3 regions of the Kitasatospora sp. NPDC096147 genome follow, and region 3 is predicted to be linked to each of the others. Evidence: riboswitches for the same ligand, from Rfam matches in the RefSeq annotation. Region 3 holds a riboswitch; each other region holds the start of a gene.
The links. A riboswitch is a leader RNA that binds a small molecule or an ion and turns the genes downstream of it on or off. The one in region 3 is predicted to bind cobalamin.

Region 1 (9,744 bases), on a different contig from region 3:
TCACAGGAGCGGCGTCAGCCAGCGACGCAGGATCTCGGTGTAGCCGGCCGGGTCGGCGTTCCACAGGGCCGCGTGCTCGGCGTGCGGGACGGGGTGGAGGCTGACCAGGTCGGCCCGGAGCCCGGCCAGCCGGGCGGCGGCCGCGTAGGGCGCGATGGAGTCGTCCGGGCTGTGCAGCAGGAGGGTGGGCACGTGCAGGTCGGTGCCGGAGGCCAACCGGGCGAAGCCGGCCAGGTCGACCCCGGCGCGGCCCTCGGCCGCCAGGGCGCCCAGCTCGGCCACGGCGGCCGGGACGCCGGCCCGGGTGCGTTCGCGGCGGACCGTCCGGGACCAGTCCAGGACCGGCGAGTCCAGCACCAGCCCGGCGATCGAATCCCGCCAGGCCGAGCGGGCGGCGGCCTGCAGCACCATGGTGGCGCCGACCGACCAGCCGTGGAGGATCACCCGGCCCGCGCCGCTCTCCAGGGCCAGCCGGATCGCCGCCTCGACGTCCTCCCACTCGGTGTCGCCGAAGTGGCTGAGACCGTCCGGTGACTCCGGGGCCCCCTGGTCGCCCCGGTAGGTGACGGTCAGGGTGGGGAGTTCGAGCGCGCGCAGGGCCGGGAGCACCGGGAGCGCCTGGGTGCGGTCGGCACCCGGGCCGTGGACCAGCAGGACCCAGGTGCCGCGCTTGCCCGGGGTGTACCAGGCGGGCAGGTCGCCGAGCTCGCCGAGCGCGATGGTGTCGGTGTAGCCGAGGTCGAGGGCGGAGCGCGGGTCCCCGGTGAGCACCCGTGGCGTGAACTCGACCTCGGTGCCCGGGTCCAGCGAGCCGCCGTCCACCTTCTCCAGCCGCCGGGTGACGGTCTGCGGCCCGGTGGCGAGCACCTCGCCGACCACCGCGTGCCCGCCGTTCGGCCACTCCAGCGCGTACCGGCCGGGCCGGGAGGTGGCCGTGGAGCGGGTGAGCACCACGCCGCCCGGGGCCAGGTCGTGCACCCGCAGCTCGGGAGCGCTGCCGGGCTCGGGCCGGCCGGGCTTCACCACGCCCTGGGAGGCCCGGCGGCCGATCAGCAGGACGGCCGCTCCACCGGCCCCGACGACGGTGGCGGCCACCATGGCCGCGGTTCCCCAACGCATGGCGCTCCCGGATGTACTCGGTACGGGTCTCGGACGTTGCGGTCCATTCGACCGGGGGCCGGGGCCCGGTGCCACCGGAGCGCCGCCGTAAGGGAGGAGACGGCGGGTCAGACCGGGAGGTCGGTGGGGTGACGGGACAGCAGCTGCCAGAACCGCTCCAGCGGCGGCAGGTCCGGCGGCTGCTCGGCGGCCGGGGTGGTGGCGGTGCCCCAGTGCTGCGGCACGACGTGGTCCTGCTGGAGCTCGGCGAGCACCTCCTCCAGCAGCGGACGCGGCAGCGGGACCAGCTTGGCGACCGGCTTCACCTGGCTCTGCCAGCGGCCGTCCACGCACTGGCGCAGGCACTTCTCCAAGGCGTCCTGACGGTGGGTCACCCGCGCGAAGGCCCGGAGGGTCAGGCCGAGCACCCGGGCCAGCTCGTAGGACTGCTCCGGGTCGCCGGGCCAACTGCCGGTCAGTTCGGCCTGCTCGTACGCCCGGAGGGTGATCCCGATCCGGCGGGCGGCCTGCTCCTGGCTCAGCTCCCTGGCCACCCGGAAGTCGCGCAGGCTGCCCGGGGCGGTGCCCATCAGCTGCGCGGGCGGGCACCACAGGGCTCGGGCCAGCGCGATGAACTCGGCCTCGTCCGGGCGGTACTCCCCGCTCTCCCAGCCGATCACGTGGGTGGGCAGCAGCCGCACCCCGTGGGCGGCCATCCCGGCCGCCACCTGCTCCGGGGTCAGCCCGAGGCCGGTCCGGTGGGCCCGTGCGGCGGCGGGCGAGAACGGGACCGGCGAGGGCGGGGGCGGTCTGCGGCGCATGCCCCAGACCGTAGGGGCGGCCGTGTCCGGGGCTGCACCCGCTGAACGCACGAACCGCGCTCCCGGGCCCGGGCGCGGGGTTGGAGCTTCACACCACCCCTGACGGGTGATCACCCGAGTCGGCTGGGAGATAACGACGGCGGGGCCGACACCGAGGCAGAACGCGAAGCCAGGCCCGGGGACAGAACGCGAGGCCAGGTACCGAGGCAGAACGTGCGGCCAGGGGCGGCGACAGAACGCGAGGCCGGGCACCGAGGCAGAACGTGCGGCCGGGGGCGCGAGGAACTGCGCGCAGGGGAACGGCAGCACCTGCAACTGACTGACGGTGGTTCAGTTGCACGTGCTGCCGTTCCCCTTCGCGCAGTTCCTCGCGCCCCCGGTGTAACCGAGTGCGTTCCTCGCGGCACCGGGGTGACCGCAGTGCGTTCCTCGCGAGGGCGGGGCGGCCGCGAGGTCAGTGGAGCTTGCCGAAGAGTTCCTCGATGGTGGCCGGGGTCGGCAGTTCGCCGTTCGGGGTGAGGCGGTCGACGGTGGCCGGGAGGTGGGTGGCGAGGGTGTCGGCGGCCTGGTCGGGGGTGATGCCGGCGTTGCGGGCCAGCATCTCGAGCTCGCCGGGCGGGAGGGCGGCGGCGAGTTCGGAGCCGGTGACCGGGTGGTTGTCCCCGGTGCCGACCCAGGACTTGGCCTGCATGCCGAGCCCGCCCTCCGTCAGCTGCTGGAGCAGGGCGCCGAGCCCGTTGCCGCGCCCGGCGCCGTTCGCGGCGAGCGAGCCGAGCAGGATGGAGAGCAGGTTGCCCGCGCTGCCGTTCCCGCCGCCGCTGCCACCGAGCAGGCCGCTGAGGAGTTTGCCGAGATCGGTCATCGCCGTCCTCTTGTTCTTCCGGGTCAGCCACGGCAACGCTGCCGCGCCACCGCCAGCCTGACCCGCCGCCGGGCGTGCTGCACGGTGGGGCGGGCGACCGTGTGACCAAACCCTCGACGGGCTTTGTTGACGCCCGGTCGAGGCCCGTGGTGGGATCTTTCAGCCAATCGGAGGCAAGCAGAGGAAGCCGGTGCGAATCCGGCGCGGTCCCGCCACTGTCACCGGGGAGCACGCTCGATCCATGGTCACGACGGCCCGCCCAGGCGGCTGTGGGAAGGCCCGAGGGTGTGTCCGACCCGGAAGCCAGGAGACTCTCACCCCCGTTACGTCGAGCCAGGGCGCGGACCCTGAGTGAGGACACGCACTGATGCCGCCTGCCCGGAGCCACGCCGACTCGCCCGCACCGTGCGTCGTCTGACCCCTTTTCTGCTGGGCACGGCGGCCGGCTACCTGGCGGACGCCCGCTTCGGTGACCCCCGGCGCGGCCATCCGGTGGCGCTGTTCGGCTCGGCCGCCACGGCGCTGGAGCGCCGGATCTGGCGCGACCACCGGGCGGTGGGTGCCGCGTACACCGCCGTCTGCGCGGGCGGCGTGGCCGCCGGGGCGGTGCTGGCCGGGCGGCTGGTGCGCCGCAGCCCGGTGGCCGAGGCCGCGCTGGCCGCTGCCGCGACCTTCACCGTGCTCGGCGGCAGCTCGCTGACCAGGGAGGCCCGGACCATCGGGGCGGCCCTGACGGCGGGTGATCTGACGGCGGCCCGGGAGCGCCTGCCGCACCTGTGCGGGCGGGACCCGAGCGGGCTGGACGGACAGCAGATCGCCCGTGCCGTGGTCGAGTCGGTGGCGGAGAACACCGCCGACGCGGTGGTGAACGCCCTGGTCTGGGGCGCGCTGGCGGGCACCCCTGGGCTGCTGGCCTTCCGGGCCGTCAACACGATGGACGCGATGGTCGGCCACCGCTCGCCGCGCCACCTGCGGTTCGGCTGGGCCTCGGCCCGGCTGGACGACCTGGCGGGCTGGCCGGGAGCCCGGCTGACCGCGCTGCTGACGGTGGCCGCCGCGCCGGAGCCGCGAACGGCCCGGCTGGTGTGGCGGCGTGACGGCGGATCACACCCGAGCCCGAACGCCGGGCAGGCGGAGTCGGCCTTCGCGGGCGCGCTGGGGGTGCGCCTCGGCGGCACCCTGCGGTACGGGGACCGCGTGGAGCACCGGCCGGTGCTCGGCGCCGAGCTGCGCCCCGTCGGCGTGCCGGACATCGAGCGGGCCTGCGCGCTGTCGCGCCGGGTCGGCGTGCTGGCGCTGGGCGCCGCGCTGCTCGGACGGACCGTCATCCACCGCACGCTGCACAGGAGGAGGAGCACATGAGCAACGCACTGCTGGTCGCCGGGACCACCTCGGACGCGGGCAAGAGCGTGGTGACGGCGGGCATCTGCCGCTGGCTGGCCCGGCAGGGGGTGCGGGTGGCCCCGTTCAAGGCGCAGAACATGTCGCTGAACTCCTTCGTCACCGCCGACGGCGCCGAGATCGGTCGGGCCCAGGCGATGCAGGCGCAGGCCGCCCGGGTGGAGCCGGAGGCGGCGATGAACCCGGTGCTGCTCAAGCCCGGGGCGGACGCCCGCAGCCAGGTGGTGCTGCTCGGCAAGCCGGTCGCCGAGGTCGGGGCGATGGACTACCGGGAGCGCAAGCCGTACCTGCTGGAGCGCTCGCTGGAGTGCCTGGCGGATCTGCGCAGCCGGTACGAGGTGGTGGTCTGCGAGGGCGCCGGCTCGCCGGCCGAGATCAACCTGCGGGACCGGGACATCGCCAACATGGGCCTGGCCACGGCGGCGAAGCTGCCGGTGGTGGTGGTCGGCGACATCGACCGGGGCGGGGTGTTCGCCGCGATGTACGGGACGCTGGCGCTGCTCTCGGCCGAGGACCAGGCGCTGGTGGCGGGCTGGTTCGTGAACAAGTTCCGGGGTGACGCGCGGCTGCTGGAGCCCGGGCTGCGGATGCTGCACGACCTGACGGGCCGTCCGGTGCTCGGCACCCTGCCGATGCTGCCGGGCCTGTGGCTGGACGCCGAGGACTCGCTGGACCTGACCACCGTGGTGGACCGGGGCGCGGTGCGCGGGCCGGTCGGCAAGGACGTGCTGCGGGTGGCCGTGGTGCGCTTCCCCCGGCTGTCGAACTTCACCGACCTGGACGCGCTGGCCCAGGAGCCGGGCGTGCTGGTGCGCTGGGCGACCAGGGCCGAGGAGTTGGCCGACGCGGATCTGGTGGTGCTGCCCGGCACCCGGGCCACCGTGGCCGACCTGGCCTGGCTGCGCGAGCGCGGCATCGAGCCGGTGCTGCGCGAGCGGGTGGCGGCCGGCCTGCCGGTGCTCGGGGTCTGCGGCGGGTACCAGATGCTCGGCCGGGAGATCGTCGACGAGGTGGAGTCGAAGGCCGGGCGGGTGGACGGTCTGGGGCTGCTGCCGACCCGGGTGGTGTTCGGCCGGGAGAAGGTGCTGGCCCGGCCGGTCGGCGAGGCGTTCGGCGAGCGGGTCGCGGGGTACGAGATCCACCACGGCGTGGTGACGGTGGAGGAGTCCGCCGAATCGTTCCTGGACGGCTGCCGGGTCGGGCCGGTGTACGGCACCACCTGGCACGGAGCGCTGGAGAACGACGGCTTCCGCCGGGAGCTGCTGCGGATGGTCGCCCGGCTGGCCGGGCGGGCGTTCGTGCCCGCGCCGGACACCTCGTTCGCGGCGGCCCGCGAGGAGCGCCTCGACCGGCTCGGGGACCTGATCGAGGAGCATGCCGACACGGATGCCCTGTGGAGAATGATCGAATCCGGCGCACCGGCCGGCCTGCCCTTCGTCCCGCCGGGGGCGCCGCACACCGTGGAGACCGAGCGATGACCGACGTGCGTTACCCCTTCACCGCGATCGTCGGGATGCCCGACCTGCGGCTCGGGCTGCTGCTGAACGCGGTCTCCCCCGCCGTCGGCGGGGTGCTGGTGCGCGGCGAGAAGGGCACCGCCAAGTCGACCATGGTCCGCGCGCTGGCCGGGCTGCTGCCGTCGATCACCACCGTGCCCGGCTGCCGCTTCGCCTGCGACCCGGCGGGCCGGGACCCGCAGTGCCCGGACGGCCCGCACGACGGGGCCACCGGGGACGAACGGGCCGCGTACCTGGTCGAGTTGCCGGTCGGCGTCTCGGAGGACCGGATCGTCGGCTCGCTGGACCTGGAGCGGGCGCTGGCCGAGGGCGTCAAGGCGTACGAGCCCGGCCTGCTGGCCCGGGCGCACCGGGGCGTGCTCTACATCGACGAGGTGAACCTGCTCCAGGACCACGTGGTGGACCTGCTGCTGGACGCCGCCGCGATGGGCCGCTCCTACGTCGAGCGCGAGGGCGTCTCGGTCCGGCACGCGGCCCGCTTCCTGCTGGTCGGCACGATGAACCCGGAGGAGGGCGAGCTGCGGCCGCAGCTGCTGGACCGCTTCGGGCTGACCGTGGAGATCGCCGCCACCCGGGATCCGGTGGAGCGGGCCGAGGTGGTCCGCCGCCGGCTGGCCTACGACGCCGACCCGGCGGGCTTCGCGGCGCGGTTCGCGGCGGAGGAGGACGCGCTGGCCGAGCGGATCACCACCGCGCGGGAGCTGCTGCCTCAGGTGGAGCTGACCGACCTGGCGCTGCGTCAGATCACCGCCGTCTGCGCCGCGTTCGAGGTGGACGGCCTGCGGGCGGACATCGTGATGGCCCGCACCGCCGTCGCGCTGGCCGCCTGGGACGGCCGCACCGAGGTGCTGGAGGAGGACGTCCGCAAGGCCGCCCAGCTGGCGCTGCCGCACCGGCGGCGGCGCAATCCCTTCGACGCGCCCGGTCTGGACGAGGAGCAGCTGGACCGCACCCTGGACGAGCACCGCGACGAGCCCGAGCCGCCGCAGGACCCGCAGGGCCCCGAGGGTGACGGACCGGACGACAACGGCGGCGGACCGGACGGCGGCGGTGCGCCCGAGCCGCAGGGGGACGCGCCGGACGGCCGCGCCGGCTCCGAGGCGCCCGACGCTCCGGAGCCGAACGTGCCCTCCCAGGGCGGGAGTTCGAACGCCCCGGTGGCCTCCGCCGGGGAGCCGTACCGGACCCGGCTGTTCAAGGTGCCCGGCACCGGCAAGGGCGCCCAGGGGCGCCGCTCCCCCGCCGAGACCGACGGTGGGCACACCGTCCGGGCCCGCCGCCCGCAGGGCCAGCTGTCCCGGCTGCACCTGAGCGCCACCCTTCAGGCCGCCGCTCCGCACCAGGTGGCCCGGGGCCGGGACTCGCGCGCGCTGCGGCTGCGCAAGGACGACTTCCGCGAACAGGTGCGCCAGGGACGGGAGTCCAATCTGGTGCTGTTCGTGGTGGACGCCTCCGGCTCGATGGCGGCCCGGCAGCGGATGACCGCCGTCAAGGGCGCCGTGCTCTCCCTGCTGATGGACGCCTACCAGCGCCGGGACAAGATCGGCATGGTCACCTTCCGGGGCTCCGGCGCCGAGTTGGCCCTGCCGCCCACCTCCTCGGTGGAGGTCGGCGCGGCCCGGCTGGAGCAGCTGCCGACCGGTGGCCGCACCCCGCTGGCGGCCGGCCTGCTGCGGGCTCACGAGACGCTGCGGATCGAGCGGATGCGCGACCCGCACCGCCGCCCGCTGCTGGTGGTGGTCACCGACGGCCGGGCCACCGGCGGCAAGGACGCCCTCGCTGAGGCCGGCCGGGCGGCCGGGCTGCTGGCCGCCCAGGGCACCGCCAGCCTGGTGCTGGACTGCGAGGCCGGCCACGTCCGGCTCGGCCTGGCCCGCACCCTGGCCGACCAACTGGGCGGCCCCGCCGTCACCCTGGACGAGCTCCGCGCCGAGGGCGTCGCCGCCCTGGTGCACGCGCACCGCCCCTCCTCCTCCCTGCGAAAGGCAGCCTGAACCCATGCCCAAGGGCCAGCCCGAGACCGTCCCCGACGACGGCCTGACCACCCGTCAGCGCCGCACCCAGCCGATCACCGCCGTGCACACCGGCCCCGGCAAGGGCAAGTCCACCGCCGCCTTCGGGATGGCCCTGCGGGCCTGGAACCAGGGCTGGCCGGTCGGGGTGTTCCAGTTCGTCAAGTCGGCCAAGTGGAAGGTCGGCGAGGAGAACGCGCTCAAGGTGCTCGGCGCCTCCGGCGAGGGCGGCCCGGTCGACTGGCACAAGATGGGCGAGGGCTGGTCCTGGGTGCAGCGCGACATCGAGTCCTCCGAGGAGGCCGCCAAGGAGGGCTGGGAGCAGGTCAAGCGCGACCTGGCGGCGGAGAAGTACCGCTTCTACGTGCTGGACGAGTTCACCTACCCCATGCACTGGGGCTGGGTGGACGTGGCCGAGGTGGTGGACGTGCTGAAGAACCGCCCGGGCAACCAGCACGTGGTGATCACCGGTCGCTACGCCAAGGACGAACTGCTCGAACTCGCCGACCTGGTCACCGAGATGACCAAGGTGAAGCACCCGATGGACGCCGGCCGCAAGGGCCAGCGCGGCATCGAGTGGTAGCCGGGACGCGCCGGAAGCACCGCATGCACCGGGTGCACGGGATGCACCGGACGCTCAGAACCCTAGGAACGCACGGATCGTGAACATCCCCCGCCTGGTCGTGGCCGCCCCCTCCTCGGGGGCCGGCAAGACCACCGTCGCCACCGGCCTGATCGCCGCGCTCACCGCGCGCGGCCTGGCCGTCTCCCCGCACAAGGTCGGCCCCGACTACATCGACCCCGGCTACCACGCGCTGGCCGCCGGCCGCCCGGGCCGCAACCTGGACGCCTTCATGTGCGGCCCGGACCGGATCGCCCCGCTCTTCCTGCACGGCGCCGCCGGAGCGGACGTCGCGGTGGTCGAGGGCGTGATGGGCCTGTACGACGGAGCCGCCGGGCGCGGCGAGCTGGCCTCCACCGCGCACGTGGCCAAACTGCTGCGGGCCCCGGTGGTCCTGGTGGTGGACGCCTCCTCGCAGTCCCGCTCGGTGGCCGCCCTGGTGCACGGCTTCGCCTCCTGGGACCCGGAGGTCCGGCTGGCCGGGGTGATCCTCAACCGGGTCGCCTCGGACCGGCACGAGCAGCTGCTGCGGGAGGCGCTGGAGGAGGGCGGGGGCATCCCGGTGCTCGGCTCCGTCCGGCGCTCGGCGACGGTGGCCACGCCCTCCCGGCACCTGGGCCTGATCCCGGCCGTGGAACGCTCCGAGGCGGCGCTCGCCGCCGTCCGGGACATGGGTGAGCTGATCGGCGCCTCGGTCGACCTGGACGCCGTCCTGGAGCTCGCCCGGACCGCACCGGAGCTGCCCGACGAGCCGTGGTCGGCCGCGGCGGAGGTCTCGGTGGTGCCGGGACGCCCCAGGGTGGCGCTGGCGGGCGGGGCCGCGTTCTCCTTCTCCTACGCGGAGAACGCGGAGCTGCTGGCGGCGGCCGGGGCCGAGGTGGTGCCGTTCGACCCGCTACGGGACGCCGAACTCCCCTCCGGGACGGCAGGGTTGGTGATCGGGGGCGGCTTCCCGGAGATGTACGTGGGCGAGCTGAGCGCCAACGAGGGCCTGCGGATGGCGATCCGGGAGCTGGCTGCGGCGGGCGCCCCGGTGGCCGCCGAGTGCGCCGGACTGCTTTACCTGGGACGGGAGTTGGACGGCGCCGCGATGTGCGGGGTGGTGGACACCACGGCCCGGATGTCGGAGCGGCTGACCCTCGGGTACCGGGAGGCGGTCGCCCTGACGGACAGCGTGCTGGCTCCGGTCGGATCCCGGCTGCGCGGCCACGAGTTCCACCGCACCGTCTGCGAGCCGGGCGCGGGGCCGGCTCCCGCCTGGGGCTGGCGCGGCCCGGCCGGACCGCAGACCGAGGGCTTCGTCGAGGGCTCGGTGCACGCCTCCTACCTGCACCTGCACTGGGCCGGCGCCCCGGAGCTGGCGACCCGCTTCGTCCGCGCAGCAGCCGCCCACGCAGCAAGCTGACCCTCC
Region 2 (9,744 bases), on a different contig from region 3:
CGGCCAGGTCGGCCTGGACGTGGGCGCGGACGAAGTTCTCCGCCTCGGTCTCCTCCTGACGGGCCGCCAGCCGGACGGCGTCGTCCAGCAGCGCGACCACGTGCGGGAAGGCGTCCCGGAAGAAGCCGGAGATCCGCAGGGTGACGTCGATCCGGGGGCGGCCCAGCTCCTCCAGCGGGATCGGCTCCAGGCCGGTGACCCGGCGCGAGGCGTCGTCCCAGACCGGGCGGACACCGAGCAGGGCGAAGGCTTCGGCGATGTCGTCACCGGCGGTGCGCATCGCGCTGGTGCCCCAGAGCGAGAGGCCGACCGAGGACGGGAACTCGCCGTCGTTGTCCGCCTGGTAGCGGTCCACCAGGGACTGGGCCAGCGCCTGGCCGGTCTCCCAGGCCAGCTTGGAGGGCACCGCCTTCGGGTCGACGGAGTAGAAGTTGCGGCCGGTCGGCAGCACGTTCACCAGACCGCGCAGCGGCGAGCCGGAGGGGCCGGCCGGGACGAAGCCGCCGCGCAGCGCGTGCAGCACCGCGTCCAGCTCGTCGGTGGTGGCGGTCAGCCGGGGGACCACCTCGCGGGCGGCGAAGTCGAGCACCTCGCGGACCGCCTCCGGGTGCCCGGCGGCCACCTTCTCCACCGCGGACGGGGCCCAGTCCTCGGCCTCCATCGCCTCGACCAGGGCGCGGGCCTGCGCCTCGGCCGCGTCGGTGGCGCCCAGGGTCAGCGCCGCCTCGTCCAGGCCGAGCGCCTCGCGCAGGCCGGGCAGCGCGCTGACGCCGCCCCAGATCTGCCGGGCCCGCAGGATGGCCAGCACGATGTTGACCCGGTCCTCGCCGGCCGGGGCCTGGCCGAGCACGTGCAGGCCGTCCCGGATCTGGACGTCCTTGATCTCGCACAGCCAGCCGTCGACGTGCAGCAGGAAGTCGTCGAAGCCGTCGTCCTCGGGGCGCTCGTCCAGGCCGAGGTCGTGGTCCAGCTTGGCGGCCTGGATCAGGGTCCAGATCTGCGCCCGGATGGCGGGCAGCTTGGCCGGGTCCATCGCGGCGATGTTCGAGTGCTCGTCGAGCAGCTGCTCCAGCCGCGCGATGTCGCCGTAGGAGTCGGCCCGGGCCATCGGCGGCACCAGGTGGTCGACCAGGGTGGCGTGCGCCCGGCGCTTGGCCTGGGTGCCCTCGCCCGGGTCGTTGACCAGGAAGGGGTAGACCAGCGGCAGGTCACCGAGCACCGCGTCCGGCCCGCACTCGGCGGAGAGCGCGGCGGTCTTGCCGGGCAGCCACTCCAGGTTCCCGTGCTTGCCGAGGTGCACCACGGCGTGGGCGCCGAAGCCGCCGTCGGCCTGGGCGGCCTCGATCCAGCGGTAGGCGGCCAGGTAGTGGTGGCTCGGCGGCAGGTCCGGGTCGTGGTAGATCGCCACCGGGTTCTCGCCGAAGCCGCGCGGCGGCTGGATCAGGACCAGGAGGTTCCCGGAGCGGATCGCGGCCAGCACGATGTCGCCGTCCGGGTTCCGCGAGTGGTCGACGTAGAGGTTGCCCGGGGCCGGGCCCCAGTGCTCCTCGACCTGCTCGCGCAGGCCCTGCGGCAGCTCGGCGTACCAGCGGCGGTAGTCGGCGGCCGGGATGCGCACCGGATTCCGGGCGAGCTGGTCGTCCGTCAGCCAGTCCTGGTCGTAGCCGCCGGCCGCGATCAGGGCGTGGATCAGCTCGTCGCCCTCGTGGCCGTCGCCGGTCAGGTCCAGGCCCGGCACCTCGGTGCCGATGTCCATGCCCTCGGCCCGCAGCCGGGCCAGCAGCCGCATCGCCGAGGCGGGGGTGTCCAGGCCGACCGCGTTGCCCACCCGGGCGTGCTTGGTCGGGTAGGCGGACAGCACCAGGGCCAACCGCCGCTCGGCGGCCGGGACGTGACGCAGCCTCGCGTGGGCGACCGCGATGCCGGCCACCCGGGCGGCCCGCTCGGCGTCGGCCGCGTAGACGGTCAGGCCGTCGGCGTCCAGCTCCTTGAAGGAGAACGGCACGGTGATCAGGCGGCCGTCGAACTCCGGCACGGCGATCTGGGTGGCGGTGTCCAGCGGGGAGAGCCCGTCGTCGCTGGCCTCCCACTGCTCGCGCGACCAGGTCAGGCAGAGTGCCTGGAGGATCGGGCGGTCCAGGTCGGCCAGTGCACCGGCGTCCCAGGCGTCCTCGTCGCCGCCGGCCTGGGCGTCGGCCGGGCGGGTGCCGCCGGCCGCCAGCACGGTGGTGACCAGCGCGTCGGCCTGCGCCAGCTCGGCCAGCAGCTCCGGCTCGGCGCCGCGCAGCGAGGCGCAGTACAGCGCCTTGGCGCGGGCGCCCTTGGCCTCGATCGCCCGGCAGAGGGTCTCCACGAAGGCGGTGTTCCCGCTCATGTGGTGGGCGCGGTAGTAGAGCACCGTCACCAAGGGGCCGTCGTTGTCGGCCGCCTGACGCTCCAGCGGACCCCAGGCCGGGGCCGAGGCGGGCGGCGCGAAACCGTGGCCGGTGAGCAGCACGGTGTCGGAGAGGAAGGAGGCGAGCTCGGCGAGGTTCGCCGGGCCGCCGTGGGCCAGGTAGGCGTGCGCCTCGGCGGCCAGGCCGGCCGGGACGGTGGAGAGCTCCATCAGCTGGGCGTCCGGGGCCTGTTCGCCGGTCAGCACCACCACCGGGCGGGGCCCGGCGAGCAGCGCGTCCAGGCCCTCCTGCCAGGCCCGGCGGCCACCGAGCAGGCGGACCACCACCAGGTCGGTGCCCTCCAGCAGCGCGGGCAGGTCGTCCACCCCGAGCCGGGCCGGGTTCCCCAGCCGGTACGGGACCGGACCGCCGGACGCGCGGGCGCTCAGCAGGTCGGTGTCGGAGGTGGAGAGGAGCAGGATCATGCGGGGGCCCTCCCGGCCGTGACGGCACGCCGGGACGGCGGGCAGGAGGGGACGGCGGCGCGACGGGGCGCGGGCGTACGGCGCACGGGCATGGCGGAGCCTTCCTCGGGGTCCGCGCCCCGGGTTGGTGTGAGGACGGCAGGAGTTCCTGGCTCCCACGGCCGGGCCGTGGTCACAGTGGCGGGACCGCACCGGATTCGCACCGGTTTCCTCCCCATGGCGCCGTCGCTGGCGTTGGCTGGGCGTACACCCATCCGGGGAGCATCGTACGGGGTGCTCCCCGGGAGCGGACCAGGGTCCCGAAGGTCCGTCGGATGACCCCGACGATCCTGATCAGCGGCGGAGCGGGCCCGCTCGGACGTGACGCAGCGGACAGGAGCAAACCGGCGGAACGTGGGTATGCTCGCCGCCATGCCACCCACGCCACCCGTCGCCGGGCCACGCCCCGGCGCGCCCGACCGCGACCGGGGTGACGCCTGCCCGGGTGCCCTGCGGCTGCACCGGGCCGACGACGGCGCGCTGGCCCGGGTGCGGATCCCCGGGGGACTGCTGACGACCGCTCAGGCCCTCGCGCTGGCCGAGGCGGCCGAGCAACTCGGCGACGGGCGGCTGGAACTGACCTCGCGCGGCAACGTCCAGCTGCGCGGTCTGGCCGACGACGCGGGCGCCGGGCTCGGGGCCCGGCTGCGGGCCGCCGGGCTGCTCCCCTCGGAGACCCACGAGCGGGTCCGCAACGTGATCGCCTCCCCGCTCTCCGGCCTGGACGGCCTCGGCCACGCCGACGTCCGGGCCTGGACGCGCGAGCTGGACGCCCGGCTGTGCGCCAGTGCTCCGGCCGCCGGGCTGGCCGGGCTGTTCCTCTTCGTACTCGACGACGGCCGGGGCGACGTGGCCGCGCTGGACGCCGATGTGACGTTGATCGCAACGCCGGACGGCGGCGCGCTGCTGCGCCTGGGCCGGGCCGCCACCGCCCGCCGGATCGCCCCCGGGCAGGCCCCGGCGGCGGCGGTCGCGGCAGCCGGGGAGTTCCTGGCGGCGGTCGCGGCGGCCGGGGTGAAGGCCTGGTTCGTCCGGGAGGCGGCCGGGCTGCTCGACCCGGGTGCCGAGCCGCTGCCGCGCCGCGCGGGCGGCGCCCCCGAGGTGGGTCCGTTCGCCGGCGGGCTGGTGGCCGGGACGCGGTTCGGCAGCCTGGGCGCCGCCCAGTGGCGGGCGCTGGCCGCCGCCTCCGCCGCCTCGGCCGGTGAGCTGCGGATCACGCCCTGGCGCAGTGTCGTCCTCCCGGGTGCGCTGCCCGGCGCGGCCGGCGAACTGGCCGCCGCGGGGCTGCGCCTGACGCCCGGTACGCCCTGGGAGCTGGCCACCGCCTGCACCGGCGCCCCCGGCTGCGCCAAGTCGCTCGCCGACGTCCGGGCGGACGCGGCCCGGGCCCTGGACGGAGCCGGTGCGCCCGGACTGCCGGTGCACTGGTCCGGCTGCGAGCGGCGGTGCGGCCACCCCGGCGGGGAGTGGGTGGACGTGCTGGCCAGCGGCCCGGCCACCTACCGGGTGACGGCCCATCGGATTTCCGGCAAGACCACCACGCAGGACCTGACGACCGAACAGATGGCCCCGGCGGCAGCCGGGGCCCGGAGGACCAAGTGATCGAGTACGAGAAGGACGGCGCGGCCATCTACCGCGAGTCCTTTGCCACCATCCGGCGCGAGGCCGAACTGGCCCACCTGCCGACCGACGTGGCCCAGGTCGCGGTCCGGATGATCCACGCCTGCGGCATGACCGACCTGGTGAAGGACCTGCTCTGGTCGCCGGAGGTGGTGGCCGACGCGCGCGCCGCGCTGAACGCCGGGGCGCCGATCCTGTGCGACGTCTCGATGGTCGCCAGCGGTGTCACCCGCAAGCGGCTGCCCGCCGACAACCAGGTGATCTGCACCCTCTCCGACCCCTCGGTGCCCGCCCTGGCGAAGGAGCTGGGCACCACCCGCAGCGCCGCCGCGATGGAGCTCTGGCTGCCGCACCTGGAGGGCGCGGTGGTCGCCGTCGGGAACGCCCCCACCTCGCTGTTCCGCCTGCTGGAGATGGTCGAGGCCGGTGCACCCCGCCCGGCCGCCGTGATCGGCGTGCCGGTCGGCTTCATCGGCGCGGCCGAGTCCAAGGAGGCGCTCGCCGCGCACCCCTCGGGCCTGGAGCACCTGGTGGTCCGGGGCCGCCGGGGCGGCAGCGCCATCGCCGCCGCCGCGATCAACGCGATTGCGAGCACCGAAGAGTGACGGAGCAGCAGGAGTCCGGTACGGGCCGGCTGTACGGCGTCGGGCTCGGCCCGGGCGACCCGGAGCTGGTGACGGTCAAGAGCGCCCGGCTGATCGGCGAGGCCGACGTGGTGGCCTACCACAGCGCCCGGCACGGGCGGTCGATAGCCCGCTCGATCGCCGCCCCCTACTTCAAGGACGGGGTGGTCGAGGAGAAGCTGGTCTACCCGATCACGGTGGAGACCACCGACCACCCCGGCGGCTACCGGGGTGCGCTGGACGACTTCTACGAGGAGGCCGCCGCCCGGCTGGCCGCCCACCTGGACGCCGGGCTGACGGTGGTGGTGCTGGCCGAGGGCGACCCGTTCTTCTACGGCTCCTACCAGCACATGCACAAGCGCCTGGCGCACCGCTACCCGACCGAGGTGGTGCCCGGCGTCACCTCGGTGAGCGCCGCCGCCGCCCGGCTGGGCCGGCCGCTGTGCGAGGCCGAGGAGACCCTCACCATCATCCCCGGCACGCTGCCGGAGGAGGAGCTGACGGCCCGGCTGGCCGCCGCCGACTCGGCCGTGGTGATGAAGCTCGGCCGCACCTTCCCGGCCGTCCGCTCCGCCTTCGAGCGCTCCGGCCGCCTCGCCGAGGCGTCCTACGTGGAGCGGGCCACCATGGCCGGGGAGCGGACCGGCGCGCTGGCCGACATCGACCCGGAGTCGGTGCCGTACTTCGCGGTGGCCGTGCTGCCGAGCCGGCTCGGCAGCGGCGCGCCGGAGCCGGTGTACGACGGCCCCGGCGAGGTGGTCGTGGTCGGCACCGGCCCGGCCGGGCCGCTCTGGCTGACCGCCGAGGTGCGCGGCCAACTCGCCACCGCCACCGACCTGGTGGGCTACACCACCTACCTCGACCGGGTGCCGGTCCGGGCCGGTCAGGTGCGGCACGGCTCGGACAACAAGGTGGAGTCCGAGCGGGCCGAGTTCGCCCTCGACCTGGCGAGCCGGGGCCGCAAGGTGGTGGTGGTCTCCTCCGGGGACCCGGGCGTCTTCGCGATGGCCACCGCCGTGCTGGAGGTCGCCTGCGAGGAGCGCTACCGGGAGATCCCGGTGCGGATCTGCCCCGGCATGACGGCCGCGCACGCCGCCGCCTCCCGGGCCGGGGCCCCGCTGGGCCACGACTACGCGGTGGTCTCGCTCTCCGACCGGCTCAAGCCCTGGTCGGTGGTGGCGGAGCGGCTGCGGGCCGCCGCCGCGGCCGACCTGGTGCTGGCGCTGTACAACCCCGGCTCCAAGTCCCGTACCACACAGGTCGGTTCGGCGAAGGAGCTGCTGCTGGGGATCCGGGCCGCCGACACCCCCGTGGTGGTGGCCCGGGACGTGGGCGGCCCCACCGAACGGGTGCGGACGGTGCGGCTCGGCGAGCTGGACCCGGCCGAGGTCGACATGCGGACCATCCTGCTGATCGGCTCCTCGCAGACGCAGGCGGTCGCCCGGGGCGCGGACGGCGCCGAGGTGGTCTGGACGCCGCGCCGCTACCCGGAGGACTGAGCCGTGGCGGCCCCCTGGCGATCCGTCAGGGGGCCGGTACGGCGATGGTGCGGGTGCCCTTGGTGGTGGTGACCAGGACGTGGCCCCGGTCGGCCCAGACGGCGGACTTGAACGTGCCCCCGTCCGGGGCGATCTCCGGGAGGGTCGCCACCGACCAGTGACGCTCCCCCCAGCCACTGCCGGTGCGCAGGGTGAGCTCGTGGGACCGGAGCTCGGACTCCGTGCCGGCATTACCGACGTACGTCACGGTCAGCACGTCCCCGGGCGCCCCGGGCCGGGGCTGACGGCTGGTCACCTGCCGTTGGAAGCCGTCCTGGAGCACCAGCGCCCCGGTGGCGTACAGCAGCGTGCAGGCGGTCAGCAGTCCGGCCGCCACCCGCCCGGTGCGGGTGCGGGCGGCCACCGCCACGGCCAGGAGGACCAGCCCGGCCCCGCCCACGATCAGCGGGCGGAACAGCGCCACCGCGACCAGCGTGCGTCCGCCGGAGCGGTCTTCGTACACACCCCAGGCGTACGCAGCCAGCGCCAGCAGGCCCACCAGCACGAACAGGGCGGGCCAGCGTCGTCGTCCGGTCATCGTCGTCCCCCTCGGCGGGGATCCTAGCCTGCGGAAATAACGACTCGTCAGCGTGTCCACCGGGCCGTACGATGCGCCCTCATGACCTCCCACAACGAGATTCTCGACGCCGCGCTGGCCAAGATCACCACCGGCTACGTCTTCCCCGAACTCACCGGCCCCATCACCGAGGCGATCCGGGCCCGGCAGGCCGAGGGCGGGTACGACGGCCTGGGCGACGCCGAGTTCTGCGCGGCCGTGACCGCCGACCTCCAGGCCGTCTGTCCGGACAAGCACCTGCGGCTGATGTGGAGCGAAGAGCCCGCGCCGGTCGAGGAGGAGGACTCCCCGGAGGAGGAGAAGGCCCGCTGGCTGGTCCGCTACCGGGAGGGCAACTTCGGCATCGCCCGGGTCGAGCGGCTGGAGGGCAACGTCGGCTACCTCGACATCCGCTCCATCCCGGACGCCGACGCCGGCACGGACGCGATCGGCGCCGCCATGCAACTCGTCGCCCACACCGAGGCGTTGGTGATCGACCTGCGCCAGTGCCGGGGCGGCTCGCCGAACGGCGTGGCGCTCTGGTGCAGCCACTTCTTCGGCGACGACGAGGTGCACCTGAACGACATCTACGAGCGGGCCACCGACGCCACCCGGCAGTACTGGACCTACCCGCACACCCCCGGACCGCGCTACCTGGACCGCCCGGTCACCATCCTCACCGCCGCCTTCACCTTCTCCGGGGGCGAGGAGCTCGCCTACAACCTCCAGGCCCTGAAGCGCGCCACCCTGGTCGGCGAGACCACCCGCGGCGGCGCCCACCCGACCGACTGGATCGCGATCACCCCGCACATCGCGGTCACCGTCCCGGCCGCCCGCTCGATCAACCCGGTCACCGGCACCAACTGGGAGGGCGTGGGCGTCAAGCCGGACGTCGAGGCCAAGGCGGAGGACGCCCTGGAGACCGCCCTCGCCCTGCTCGCCGCCGAGTAGCGCGCCGCCCGCGCCGCCGCCCGTCGGCCCGACCCCGTGCGGGGCCGGGCCGACGGTCCGTCAGTGCGCGGTGGAGAGTGCCACGTGCCGCCACGCGTCGAGCTCGCGCCGCACCAGCTCCAGCTTCGCCTCGACCCGCTGCACCGCGTCGGCACCCAACTGCAGCCGCAGCGGCGGCTCGGCGGCCTCGGTCACGTCGACCACCGCCCGGGCCGCCTTCGCCGGATCGCCCGCCTGCCGGCCGTCGTGGTACGCCATCGCCTCCCGCACCGGGCCCGCGGCCTCGGCGTAGTCCGCGATGGAGGCCGGCTCGACCCGGAGGCTGGCGCCGCCCAGGAAGTCCGTGCGGAAGCCGCCCGGCTCGACGATGGTGACCCGGACGCCGAGCGGGGCCAGCTCGCCGTGCAGCGCCTCCGAGATCCCCTCGACCGCGAACTTCGAGGCCCCGTACACGCCGACGGCCGGCGCGGTGGCGAAGCCGCCCACCGAGCTGACGGTCAGCACGTGCCCGGAGCGCTGCGCCCGCAGCACCGGCAGGGTCGCCCGCAGGGTGTTCAGCACCCCGAAGACGTTGACGTCGAACAGCGCCCGGGCCGCCGCGTCCGAGACCTCCTCGACCGCGCCGACCAGGCCGTGGCCCGCGTTGGCCACCACCACGTCGATCCCGCCGAACCGGGCCACCCCGGCCTCCGCCGCCGCCGCCAGCCCGGCCGGCTCGGTCACGTCCGCGCTCAGCGCCAGCAGACCGTCCGGCTGCTCCGGGTACGCCGCGAGCACGGTGGAGGCGTCCCGCGCGGTGGCGACCACGTGGTGGCCCCGCTCCAGCGCCTCGCGGGTGATCGCCGCGCCGAGTCCGCGCGATGCCCCGGTGACGAACCAAGTACCCATGATCTCTCCCCGATCTGATGGCCCGACGGGCCGACAACCGGGACGGTAGACCTTCGAGTGCACTCCAGCTCAAGTCCCGGTCCCGGCCGGGGTCCTGTCAGGGGTGCGCGGCGGCCCGGTCGGACTCGCTGCGCAGCACGCAGAACTCGTTCCCCTCCGGGTCGTGCAGCACGGCCCAGCCGGAGCCGTCCGGATTGCGGCGGTCGGCCGCCATGGTGGCGCCGAGGGCGAGCAGCCGCTCCACCTCGGGGTCGCGGGAGTCGGTCGGGCGCAGGCACAGGTGCACCCGGTTCTTCACGGTCTTCGGCTCCGGCACCGCGTTGAAGTACAGCACCGGCCCGCCACCACCGAGCACCACCTGCGTCTCCCGGTCCCCGGGCCGGCAGTCCGGATCCACCGGACAGCCCGTCACCTCGCTCCAGAACCGCGCCAGTTCGTAGGCGTCCGCACAGTCGATCGCGACGTTCTGCACCACTGAGACCATGGACCGAGCCTAGCCCGCGCAGCTCGGAGACCGCGCAGCTCAGCGCCCGTGCACCTCAGAGCCCGGCCAGCCAGGCGAGGGCCGACGGGACGTCAGGAACCGTGGGGACGCCGGGCGGGGGAACGGGGCGGCCGACGATCACCACGGGGAGGGAGAGTTCGCGGGCGGCGGTCAGCTTGGGGGCG
Region 3 (9,744 bases):
CGTCGTCGAAGGCGACCGAGCCCTCGACCGCGACCTGGTAGGCGGAGACCCGGCGCTCGAAGAAGTTGGTCAGCTCCTGGACGTTCTGCAGCTCCATGAAGCCGAACGGGTTGGTCGAGCCGTACCGGATCGGCAGGCCGAGCCGGGCCAGCCGCTGGTCGGCCACGGCCTCCAGGTACTGGCGCATCGACTCGGTGTTCATCCCGGGCAGGCCCTCGCCGCAGAGGTCCTGGGCGAACTGGAGCTCGGCCTCGACGGCCTCCTCCAGCATCTCGGTGACCTGCTTGGCCATCGTGTCGTCGAAGAGGTCGGGCTCCTCCTCGCGCACGGTGTCCACCACCGACATGGCGAAGTCCATGTGCATGGACTCGTCCCGGAACACCCAGTTGGTGCCGGTCGCCAGGCCGTGCAGCAGGCCCCGGCTGCGGAACCAGTACACGTACGCGAAGGCGCCGTAGAAGAACAGGCCCTCGACGCAGGCCGCGAAGCAGATCAGGTTGAGGAGGAACGCGCGGCGGTCCTCCTTGGTCTGCAGCGAGTCGATGTGGTCGACCGCGTTCATGTACTTGAAGCAGAACTGCGCCTTCTGGTGGATGGAGGGGATGTTCTCCACCGCCGCGAAGGCCGCCGCGCGGTCGTCCGGGTCGGGCAGGTAGGTGTCGAGCAGCGTCAGGTAGAACTGGACGTGCACGGCCTCCTCGAACAGCTGCCGGGACAGGTAGAGCCGGGCCTCGGGGGAGTTGATGTGCTTGTAGAGGCTCAGCACCACGTTGTTCGAGACGATCGAGTCGCCGGTGGCGAAGAAGGCGACCAGCCGGCCGATCATGTGCCGCTCGCCCTCGCTCAGCTTGGCGAGGTCGGCGACGTCGGAGTGCAGGTCCACCTCCTCCACGGTCCAGGTGTTCTTGATCGCGTCCCGGTACCGGTCGTAGAACGACGGGTACCGCATCGGACGGAGGGTCAGCTCGAAGCCCGGGTCGAGCAGCATCTTCTCGCGGCCGGGGGTGTCGGGGGTGCTCACTGGCAGGCCTCGCAGGACTCGGGGTTCTCCAGGGAGCAGGCCAGCGCGGCCTCCTCCTCCGGGGTGAGGGTCGGGGTGTTCACCGGCACGGGCGCGGCGGCGCGGGCGGCGCCGGAGGCGGCCTGGGCGATCCGGGTGGCCGGGCGCGAACGCAGGTAGTAGGTGGTCTTCAGACCGACCTTCCAGGCGTAGGCGTACATCGAGGAGAGCTTGCCGATGGTCGGCGCCGCCATGAAGAGGTTCAGCGACTGGCTCTGGTCGATGTAGGGCTGACGGGCGGCGGCCAGGTCGATCAGCGCGCGCTGCGGCAGCTCCCACGCGGTGCGGTAGAGCGAACGGACCTCGCCGGGCAGCCAGCTGAAGTCCTGGACCGAGCCGTTGGACTCGCGCAGCGCGTCCCGGGTCTGCTGGTCCCAGACGCCCAGCTCCTTGAGCTCGCGGACCAGGTACGGGTTGACCTGGAGGAACTCGCCGGAGAGGGTCTCGCGCTTGAAGAGGTTGGAGACCTGCGGCTCGATGCACTCGTAGACGCCGGCGATCGAGGCGATGGTCGCGGTCGGCGCGATGGCCAGCAGCAGCGAGTTGCGCAGGCCGGTGGTGGCGATCCTCGCGCGCAGCGCGTCCCAGCGGCCGGTCCACTCCGGGGTGACGCCGAAGTGGTCGATGTGCAGCTGGCCGCGGGCGGCCCGGGTCTCGCCGTACGCCTCGTGCTGCCCGAACTGCTCGGCCAGCTCGCTGGAGCGCTCGTAGGCGGTGAGCATGATGCGCTCGGCGATCAGGGTGGAGAGCCGCTTGGCCTCGGCGGAGTCGAAGTCCAGCCGGAGCTGGAAGAAGACGTCCTGGAGGCCCATCACGCCGAGGCCGACCGGGCGCCAGCGGGAGTTGGAGGTGCCCGCCTCGGTGGTCGGGTAGAAGTTGATGTCGATGACCCGGTCGAGGAAGGTCACGGCGGTGCGCACGGTGGCGTCCAGCCGCTCCCAGTCCATCGCACCCAGCAGGTCGGCGGCGGTGGCGCCGGGGGCCACGTGGGCGCCCAGGTTGACCGAGCCGAGGTTGCAGACGGCGGTCTCGGAGTCGTCGGTGACCTCGATGATCTCGGTGCAGAGGTTCGAGGAGTGCACCACCCGGCCGGGCAGCGCGGTCTGGTTGGCGGCCCGGTTGGAGGCGTCCTTGAAGGTCATCCAGCCGTTGCCGGTCTGCGCCAGGGTGCGCATCATCCGGGCGTACAGGGTCTGCGCCGGGATGGTGCGGACGGCCTTGCCGGCCTGCTCGGCCTTGACGTACGCCTCGTCGAACTCGGCGCCCCAGAGGTCGACCAGCTCGGGGACGTCGGCCGGGGAGAACAGCGACCAGTCGGCGTTGGCGTTCACCCGGCGCATGAACTCGTCCGGGATCCAGTGGGCGAGGTTCAGGTTGTGGGTCCGGCGGGCCTCCTCGCCGGTGTTGTCGCGGAGCTCCAGGAACTCCTCGACGTCCGCGTGCCAGGTCTCCAGGTAGACGCAGGCCGCGCCCTTGCGGCGGCCGCCCTGGTTCACCGCGGCGACCGAGGAGTCCAGGGTGCGCAGGAACGGGACGATGCCGTTGGACTTGCCGTTGGTGCCCCGGATCAGGCTGCCGCGCGAGCGGATCCGCGAGTAGGACAGGCCGATGCCGCCGGCGTGCTTGGAGAGCCGGGCGATCTGGGCGTACCGGTTGTAGATCGAGTCCAGGTTGTCCAGCGGCGAGTCCAGCAGGTAGCAGGAGGACATCTGCGGGTGCTTGGTGCCGGAGTTGAAGAGGGTCGGCGAGGAGGTCAGGTACTCCAGCCGGCTCATCAGGCGGTAGAGCTCGGCCACCTCGGCCACCGACTGCTCGGTGTCGCCGACCGCCAGGCCCGCCGCGACCCGGAGCAGGAAGTGCTGCGGGGTCTCGATCACCTGACGGGTGATCGGGTGGCGCAGCAGGTAGCGGGACTGCACGGTGCGCAGGCCGAAGTACTCGAAGCGGTCGTCGCCGGCCGGGTCGATCAGGCCGTTGAAGACGGTCGCGTGCTTGGCCACGAAGGCGGCGGTGACGTCGCCGATCAGGCCCTCGGCGTGGCCGACGGCGATCGAGGCGGCGAAGGTGACGGCGCCCTGCGAGACGGCCTCGTCCCGGATCTCCAGCGCCAGCAGCCGGGCGGCGAGCTTCGAGTACTGCGGGTCCTCGGCGATCATCGAGGCGGCAGCCTCCACGGCCAGGCCGCGCAGCTCGGCGAAGTCCGAGCCGGCGTGCCGGCCGCGCAGCGCAGCGGCCGCGACGTGGCCCGGGTCCACCTGGGGGAGGTCGGCGCTGCGGTCCGTGAGGAGCCGGAGCAGTGCGGCCCCCGGGTCGGTCCGGTCTTCGGCGGTTCCCTGGGCGGGCAGGGCAACTGAGGCAGCGATGGTCAAGGCGCTTCTCTCCTGGCGGCGGCGGTCGGCATGGCTGCCGGGCCCGATCGGGCGCAGGGGAGCACGCGCGGAACGCCTGACGGCGCGCGCGGATCACCCCCGGCCCACCCGCGAGGCCCGGACGTCAAAGCTGTGCTGCAAGGCGTCTGCGGGGAAGCCGTGTGGCACGCCGTCGGCAGGTCATCGGACTCGCGGGGGGCCGTTGTGGGGCGCCCGCTCACCGCTGCGGGGCAGTCCCGGACTTCCACCGGGTTCCCCTGCATCGACAGCGAGAGCGAGCATACATGTTGTGGCGCCTGAGATGAGCGCCCCCATATCTAGTGGCGCGTCGCCGTGATCGTCCTATTCCGGTCCGTCATCGCAGGACCCTTGCGGGGCTTGGAGGAGGCCGTCGGGCGGCCTCCGGACACGTCCGTGGGGGCGCCCGGCCGGGCGCCCCCACGGAGCCGTCGGAGCGGGCTCGGAAGGTCTCGGAGCTGCTCCTCAGAAGGTCATCGTGTAGACCAGCAGCCGGACGCCGGGGCGGACGTCCCAGTCCCGCTCGGTGGTGCGCCGGAAGCCGAGGCGCTCGTACAGCCGGTGCGCCGAGGTCATCGACGGCCGGGTGGAGAAGGCCATGCCGGCCAGGCCCAGCTCGCGGCTGCGGGCGATCGCCGCCCGGACCAGCTGCTCGCCGACGCCGCGGCCCCGGGCGGCGCCGGAGACCGCCAGCATCCGGATCTCGCCCTCGTGCGGCGCGGCGATGTCGGCGAACGGGGTGCCGCCGACGGCGAAGGTCACGCAGCCGAGCAGCTGCCCGTCGGCCGGGTCGGCCGCGACGAGGAGCTCGGCCTGCTCGAAGCGCGGGCGGGCGTCGAGGAGTTGGGAGGCGTAGGGGCCGTCGGCCGGGCTGTGACCGTCTCCGACGAACGCCTCGTGGGTGACGGCGCCGACGGCGGGGAGGTCGGCCTCGACGGCGGGGCGGATGACGATGTCCATCCGGACAGTCTGCCCGAACGGGTGTCCGAACCGGCTCCGGGGGTGCCGTGCAGCCGATCGGCGGTCGACGGGTCGGCGGGGTAGCCCCCGGGGCGGTGCCAGTTGTCGCGCCCGTGGCGGGAGTTGCGGGTCACATCGCGGCCGACCAGGGCACCGAGCAGGCCGAAGGCGGAGAGGATCGCGAGCAGGGCGAGGGCGGAGGGGAGGTCCATGCCGTCGAGTCTTCCGCCGGGCCCCGGCTGCCACGAGTGGCAGGAACAACCCATTGCGTCGATATCCTGCCATCGGGCATCCTGGCGCCATGCTGCGCAACGTGGTCACCGTGGTCCTGGAGGACGTCCACCCGTTCGAACTGGGCGTCGCCACCGAGGTGTTCGGCCTCGACCGGCGGGACGACGGGCTGCCGCTCTACGAGTTCGCGGTCGCCTCCGACCGGCCCGGGCTGCTGCGCACCCACGCCGGGTACCGGATCGAGGTGGAGCACGGCGCCGAGCGGCTGGCCGGGGCGGACCTGGTGATCGCCGCCGCCACCCACGTCCGGGACGAGTACCCGCAGGTGCTGATCGAGGCGCTGCGGGCCGCGGCCGACCGGGGCGCCCGGGTGCTGTCGATCTGTAGCGGGGCCTTCCTGCTGGGCGCCGCCGGGCTGTTGGACGGACGCCGCTCCACCACGCACTGGAAGCACACCGAGCGGCTGGCGGCGCGCTTCCCGCTCACGACCGTGGAGCCGGACGTGCTCTACGTGGACGAGGACCCGGTGATCACCTCGGCCGGTACGGCGGCCGGCATCGACGCCTGCCTGCACCTGGTCCGCAAGCTCCAGGGGGCGGAGGTGGCCCGGGGGATCGCCCGCCGGATGGTGGTCGCCCCGCACCGGGACGGCGGGCAGGCCCAGTTCGTCGCCCGGCCGCTGCCGGAGTGCGACGCGGACTCGCTCGGCGGCCTGCTGGAGTGGCTGCGCCACCACCTGGACCAGGAGCTGACCGTCGATCAGCTGGCGGCCCGGGCGCACATGTCCCCGCGCACCTTCGCCCGGCGCTTCCAGCAGGAGACCGGCACCACCCCGCACCGCTGGCTCACCAACCAGCGCCTGCTGCTCGCCCAGCGGCTGCTGGAGGGCACCAACGAGCCGGTGGAGACGGTGGCTTCGTCCAGCGGCTTCGGCAACGCGGCCACTCTGCGGCACCACTTCACCCGCTGGCTCGGCACCACCCCGCAGGCGTACCGGCGGACCTTCGGCTGAGCGGACGTCACCCGCCGCCGGGGCCGGTACACCCCCGGCAGGTTCCGCTTCGGTATCGGTTCGGTGGGGAGGCCGTCGGCTGTCGGGGCGCCATGTTCTAGCATCCGCACTATGACTGACGGTACGGAACGCCCGGACGTTGCCCCGACTCCGGGCCAGCATCCCTCTCAGACGCCGAACGAGGCGGCGCCGGCGGGCGCGTTCCCGCCCGTGCAGCCCGGCCAGATCCCGGGGCAGGCCGCGTACGGGTACCCGCATCCGCAGAGCGGCTACCCCGCTCCGGGGGGCTACCCCGCGCAGGGTGGCTACCCGTCGCAGGACGGCTACGGATACCCGCACCCGCAGGCCCAGTTCCAGCAGTTCCAGCAGCAGCCGCCGAACGCGAGCCCGAGCTGGGAGCAGCTGGCCGACCAGGAGGAGCAGCGGGTCCGCCGTCGCAAGCGGACCATCACCGCCGTGGTGGTCGCGGTGGCCGTGGCGCTCGGGGTCGGCGCGGGCTACGCCGTCATCAACAAGACCGACGACGAGAAGACCCCGACGGTGGCCGCCACCTCGCCGACGGCCGACGGCAGCTCCACCGCCAAGCCCTCGGGTTCGGCCACCCCGGGCCAGGGCGGATCGGTCACCGTGCCGGGCGACCCGAACACCCTGGCCGACCTCTCCGGTCAGGCCAATCTGGCCATCGGCCCGGACGCCGAGGTCAGCCGGGTGCCGGACGGCCACGTGCTGCGGCTGCGCAGCAACAACAACTCGCACGCCGAGTCGGCCACCAAGGTGGTGGACGTGAACGGCAGCTTCACCATCGCCGCCTGGGTCTACAACGAGGCGCCGGAGGGCCAACGGACCGCGATCAGCCAGGGCGACGGGGCCTCGTTCTCGTTCGACCTCGGCCGCAACGCCACCCAGGACGGCAAGAAGTTCTGGGAGTTCCGGGTGCAGACCGCCGACGGCGGCGCCGACTCCACGATCGTCTCGGTCGCCTCCGAGAACATCAACACGGTCGGCGAGTGGGCCCTGCTGACCGGGGTCTACGACGCCAGCACCAAGACCGTCGCGCTGTTCGTCAACGGCCAGCCGGCCTCCAAGAGCGCCTCCGCGCAGGTGCCGGGGATCTGGTCCGGTCCGGGCCCGCTGCAGCTCGGCCGCAGCCGCCAGCACAAGCTGTGGAGCGGCAACTGGGCCGGGGTGATCGGCAGCACCAAGATCTGGAACCTGGCGCTGAGCGCGGACCAGATCGCCTCGCTGAAGACCAACGGGGTCAAGGAGAAGCCGACGGCCTCCTGGCTGGTCGGCTGACCGGGAGCGGAGCCTGACGCCCCGTCGGATCTGACGGACCGTAATCTTTCAGCATACCCCCACCGGCACCCCTGTGATCATCACGACATGGTCACGGGGGTGCCGATGGTGCGTGAGCATCGGATAAGGTCTGCTGTGAGACACGGGCCGGTTCACGTACGCACGACAGAGTGCGTCCGGGACCGGCCTTCTGATGGGTGGACAGTTCTGCCCGGTCGGTCGGCGGCTACGGGGCTCATGTGCCGACTCAGCGGATTTTCCCAGGGGGGACTCAAGCGTGCGACGTCTGTCGATCGTCATCCCGGCGTTGAACGAGGCACCGAACCTGCCCACCGTGATGGCCAACATCCCGGTCGCGGAACTGGCCGCCGCCGGCTGGGAGACCGAGGTGATCGTGGTCGACAACGCGTCGACCGACGACACCGCCGCGGTCGCCGCGTCGCTCGGCGCCCGGGTGGTGCACCAGCCGCGGCGCGGCTACGGGAACGCCTACCAGCAGGGCTTCGACGCCGCCACCGGCGATGTGATAGCCACCGGTGACGCCGACTGCACCTACCCGTTCGACGCGCTGCCGGACATGCTGGCGACGATGGCCGAGCGGGACGTCGAGTTCCTCACCACCAACCGGCTCGGCCGGCAGAACCGCGAGGCGATGAAGCGCTCGCACGCGGTCGCCAACCACGCGCTGAGCGCGCTCAGCCGCCGGCTGTTCCGCAACGGCCTGAGGGACTCGCAGTCCGGCATGTGGGTGTTCCGCCGCTACGTCTGGAGCGGTCTGGACGTGCGCTCGCCGGGCATGGCCTTCTCCCAGGAGATCAAGAACGCTGCCACCAGGGCGGGTTACCGCTTCCTGGAGGTGCCGATCGAGTACCGCCAGCGCGGTGGCGAGGTGAAGCTGAACGCGCTGCCCGACGGCGTGGCCAACCTCCGCCAGCTGTTCGAGCACCGCTTCCGCCGGGACGCGGACGTGCGTCCGGAGCAGCGGACCACCGCCTCCGTGCCCGGTCCGCGGCAGGCCGACGCCGAGCCGGGCCGGGACGTGCGCTCCGGGCAGTACGAAGCGGTATGAGCCGCAAGCACGGCGGCACCGTGGACGGTGCCGAGGATCGGACCACGAGCGACGGGCCGGAGCCCGAGAAGGCCCCGGACGACCTGGCCCCGGACGACCTGGCCCCGGGCGACCCGGACGGGGGCGACCCGGACGGGGAGCAGGAGCCCGCGCAGGCGTCCGGGACGCCCGCGCGGGCCAGGACCTCCCGGCGCCGCCGGGCGGCCGGCCCGCCCTGGCGGCGGCCGGCCCTGGCGGCGCTCGCGGTGGTCCTGCTGGCCGCGCTGGCCTGGCAGGTGCCCCCGGTGCGGACCGTGCTGCGGCAGTCCTTCACCCAGCAGAACGCGGCCTTCACCGAGCTCTACTTCACCGACACCCCCGCCTTCGAGGGCGCCACCGCCGTGGTCCCGGTCGCGCTGAACGCGCACGGCACCGGCGAGAAGGCGTACCGGCTCAGGGTGGTGCTGCTGACCATCGACGGGGCCGGCGTCAACGAGCGGACGCTGGACGTGACGCCCGAGGACGGCACGCCCGTCCGGGCGACCGCCCGGGTCCCGGCCGGCAGCGACGTGACCGCCGTCCGGGTCGAGCTGGTCGGCCACCCGCAGACCCTGTTGTTCCGCTTCGGAAGGGCCGAGGACCCCAACTCCGCCGGCAAGCAGTGACGCCCGAAGCCCTCGCCCTGGAAGCCTGATGCGTACGATCCTGCAGGTCACCCCGTACTACCCGCCGCACCTCGGCGGGTTGGAGCGGGTCGTCGAGCACCTCTCGCGGCAACTGGCCGGCCGGCACCGGGTGCGGGTGGTGACCACCGTGCTCGGCGCGGACGGGGCGCCCCGGCGCCAGGCCGAGGAGCCTTCCGGCGACGGCTCCCTGACGGTCCGCCGGCACCGGGCGGTGGAGGTCGCGCACACCGCGATCGCCCCCGGGCTGCCGCTCTCGCTGCTGGCCGCCCCGCGCGACGCGGTGCTGCACCTGCACTGCGCGCACGCCCTGATACCCGAGCTGGTGGCGCTCACCGCACTGCTGCGCCGCCAGCGCTACCTGCTCCACTTCCACCTGGACGTGGACGCCTCCGGCCCGCTCGGCCGGCTGCTGCCGCACTACAAGAAGCACGTGTTCGGCCGGGTGATGCGGGCCGCCGCCGGGGTGATCGTGCTGACCGAGGCCCAGGCCGCCTTCGTCCGGGACGCCTACCGGGTGCCCGCCGAGCGGGTCTTCGTGGTGCCGAACGGTGTCGGCCCCGAGTACTTCCTGACGGTCCGTGAGAGCGGCGAGCCCACCGGGCGCCCGCTGGAGCTGCTGTTCGTCGGCCGGCTCGGTGCGCAGAAGAACGTCGACCGGCTGCTGGACGCGCTGGCGCTGACCACCGAGCCGGTCCGGCTGCGGGTGGTCGGCGACGGCGAGCTGCGCGGGCACCTGGAGGCCAAGGCGGCCAGGCTCGGGCTGACCGGCGTGGAGTTCGCCGGCGGCCTGCTCGGCCCCGAGCTGCTCGCGGCCTACCGCGCGGCGGACGCCCTGGTGCTGCCCTCGGACCGCGAGGGGATGCCCTTGGTGGTGCTGGAGGCGATGGCCGCCGCCCTGCCGGTGCTGGCCACCGCCGTCCCGGGCAGCACCGAACTGCTCACCGGCGTCGGCCTGCTGGCCGCCCCCGAGCCGGCCGCGCTGGCCGCCGCCGTGGACCGGCTGGCGGCCGATCCGAAGCTGCGGCTGCGGCTGGCCCGGCAGTCCGCCGGGGCGGCCACGGCAT

Region 1: linked by a shared signal. The riboswitch ahead of ACIRBX_RS27515 (cobalamin biosynthesis protein) and the one ahead of ACIRBX_RS21165 (ribonucleoside-diphosphate reductase subunit alpha) in region 3 are both predicted to bind cobalamin.
Region 2: linked by a shared signal. The riboswitch ahead of cobN (cobaltochelatase subunit CobN) and the one ahead of ACIRBX_RS21165 (ribonucleoside-diphosphate reductase subunit alpha) in region 3 are both predicted to bind cobalamin.

The regions. Positions count from the first base shown of each region.
Region 1 is NZ_JBIWFX010000010.1:82,842-92,585, forward strand. Features, by position in the region: gene ACIRBX_RS27500 (alpha/beta hydrolase family protein) at 1-1,119, opposite strand; gene ACIRBX_RS27505 (helix-turn-helix domain-containing protein) at 1,227-1,919, opposite strand; gene ACIRBX_RS27510 (YidB family protein) at 2,374-2,817, opposite strand; cobalamin riboswitch at 2,961-3,095, shown strand; gene ACIRBX_RS27515 (cobalamin biosynthesis protein) at 3,187-4,143, shown strand; gene ACIRBX_RS27520 (cobyric acid synthase) at 4,140-5,660, shown strand; gene ACIRBX_RS27525 (putative cobaltochelatase) at 5,657-7,693, shown strand; gene cobO (cob(I)yrinic acid a,c-diamide adenosyltransferase) at 7,698-8,294, shown strand; gene ACIRBX_RS27535 (cobyrinate a,c-diamide synthase) at 8,371-9,738, shown strand.
Region 2 is NZ_JBIWFX010000004.1:489,244-498,987, forward strand. Features, by position in the region: gene cobN (cobaltochelatase subunit CobN) at 1-2,860, opposite strand, end outside; cobalamin riboswitch at 2,980-3,102, opposite strand; gene ACIRBX_RS16420 (cobalamin biosynthesis protein CobG) at 3,260-4,501, shown strand; gene ACIRBX_RS16425 (precorrin-8X methylmutase) at 4,498-5,124, shown strand; gene ACIRBX_RS16430 (precorrin-2 C(20)-methyltransferase) at 5,121-6,641, shown strand; gene ACIRBX_RS16435 (hypothetical protein) at 6,667-7,218, opposite strand; gene ACIRBX_RS16440 (S41 family peptidase) at 7,300-8,187, shown strand; gene ACIRBX_RS16445 (oxidoreductase) at 8,248-9,075, opposite strand; gene ACIRBX_RS16450 (VOC family protein) at 9,173-9,559, opposite strand; gene ACIRBX_RS16455 (cobalt-precorrin-6A reductase) at 9,615-9,744, opposite strand, start outside.
Region 3 is NZ_JBIWFX010000006.1:196,335-206,078, forward strand. Features, by position in the region: gene ACIRBX_RS21160 (ribonucleotide-diphosphate reductase subunit beta) at 1-988, opposite strand, end outside; gene ACIRBX_RS21165 (ribonucleoside-diphosphate reductase subunit alpha) at 1,018-3,429, opposite strand; cobalamin riboswitch at 3,586-3,728, opposite strand; gene ACIRBX_RS21170 (GNAT family N-acetyltransferase) at 3,913-4,407, opposite strand; gene ACIRBX_RS21175 (helix-turn-helix domain-containing protein) at 4,709-5,650, shown strand; gene ACIRBX_RS21180 (LamG domain-containing protein) at 5,762-6,946, shown strand; gene ACIRBX_RS21185 (glycosyltransferase family 2 protein) at 7,224-8,015, shown strand; gene ACIRBX_RS21190 (hypothetical protein) at 8,012-8,659, shown strand; gene ACIRBX_RS21195 (glycosyltransferase family 4 protein) at 8,688-9,744, shown strand, end outside.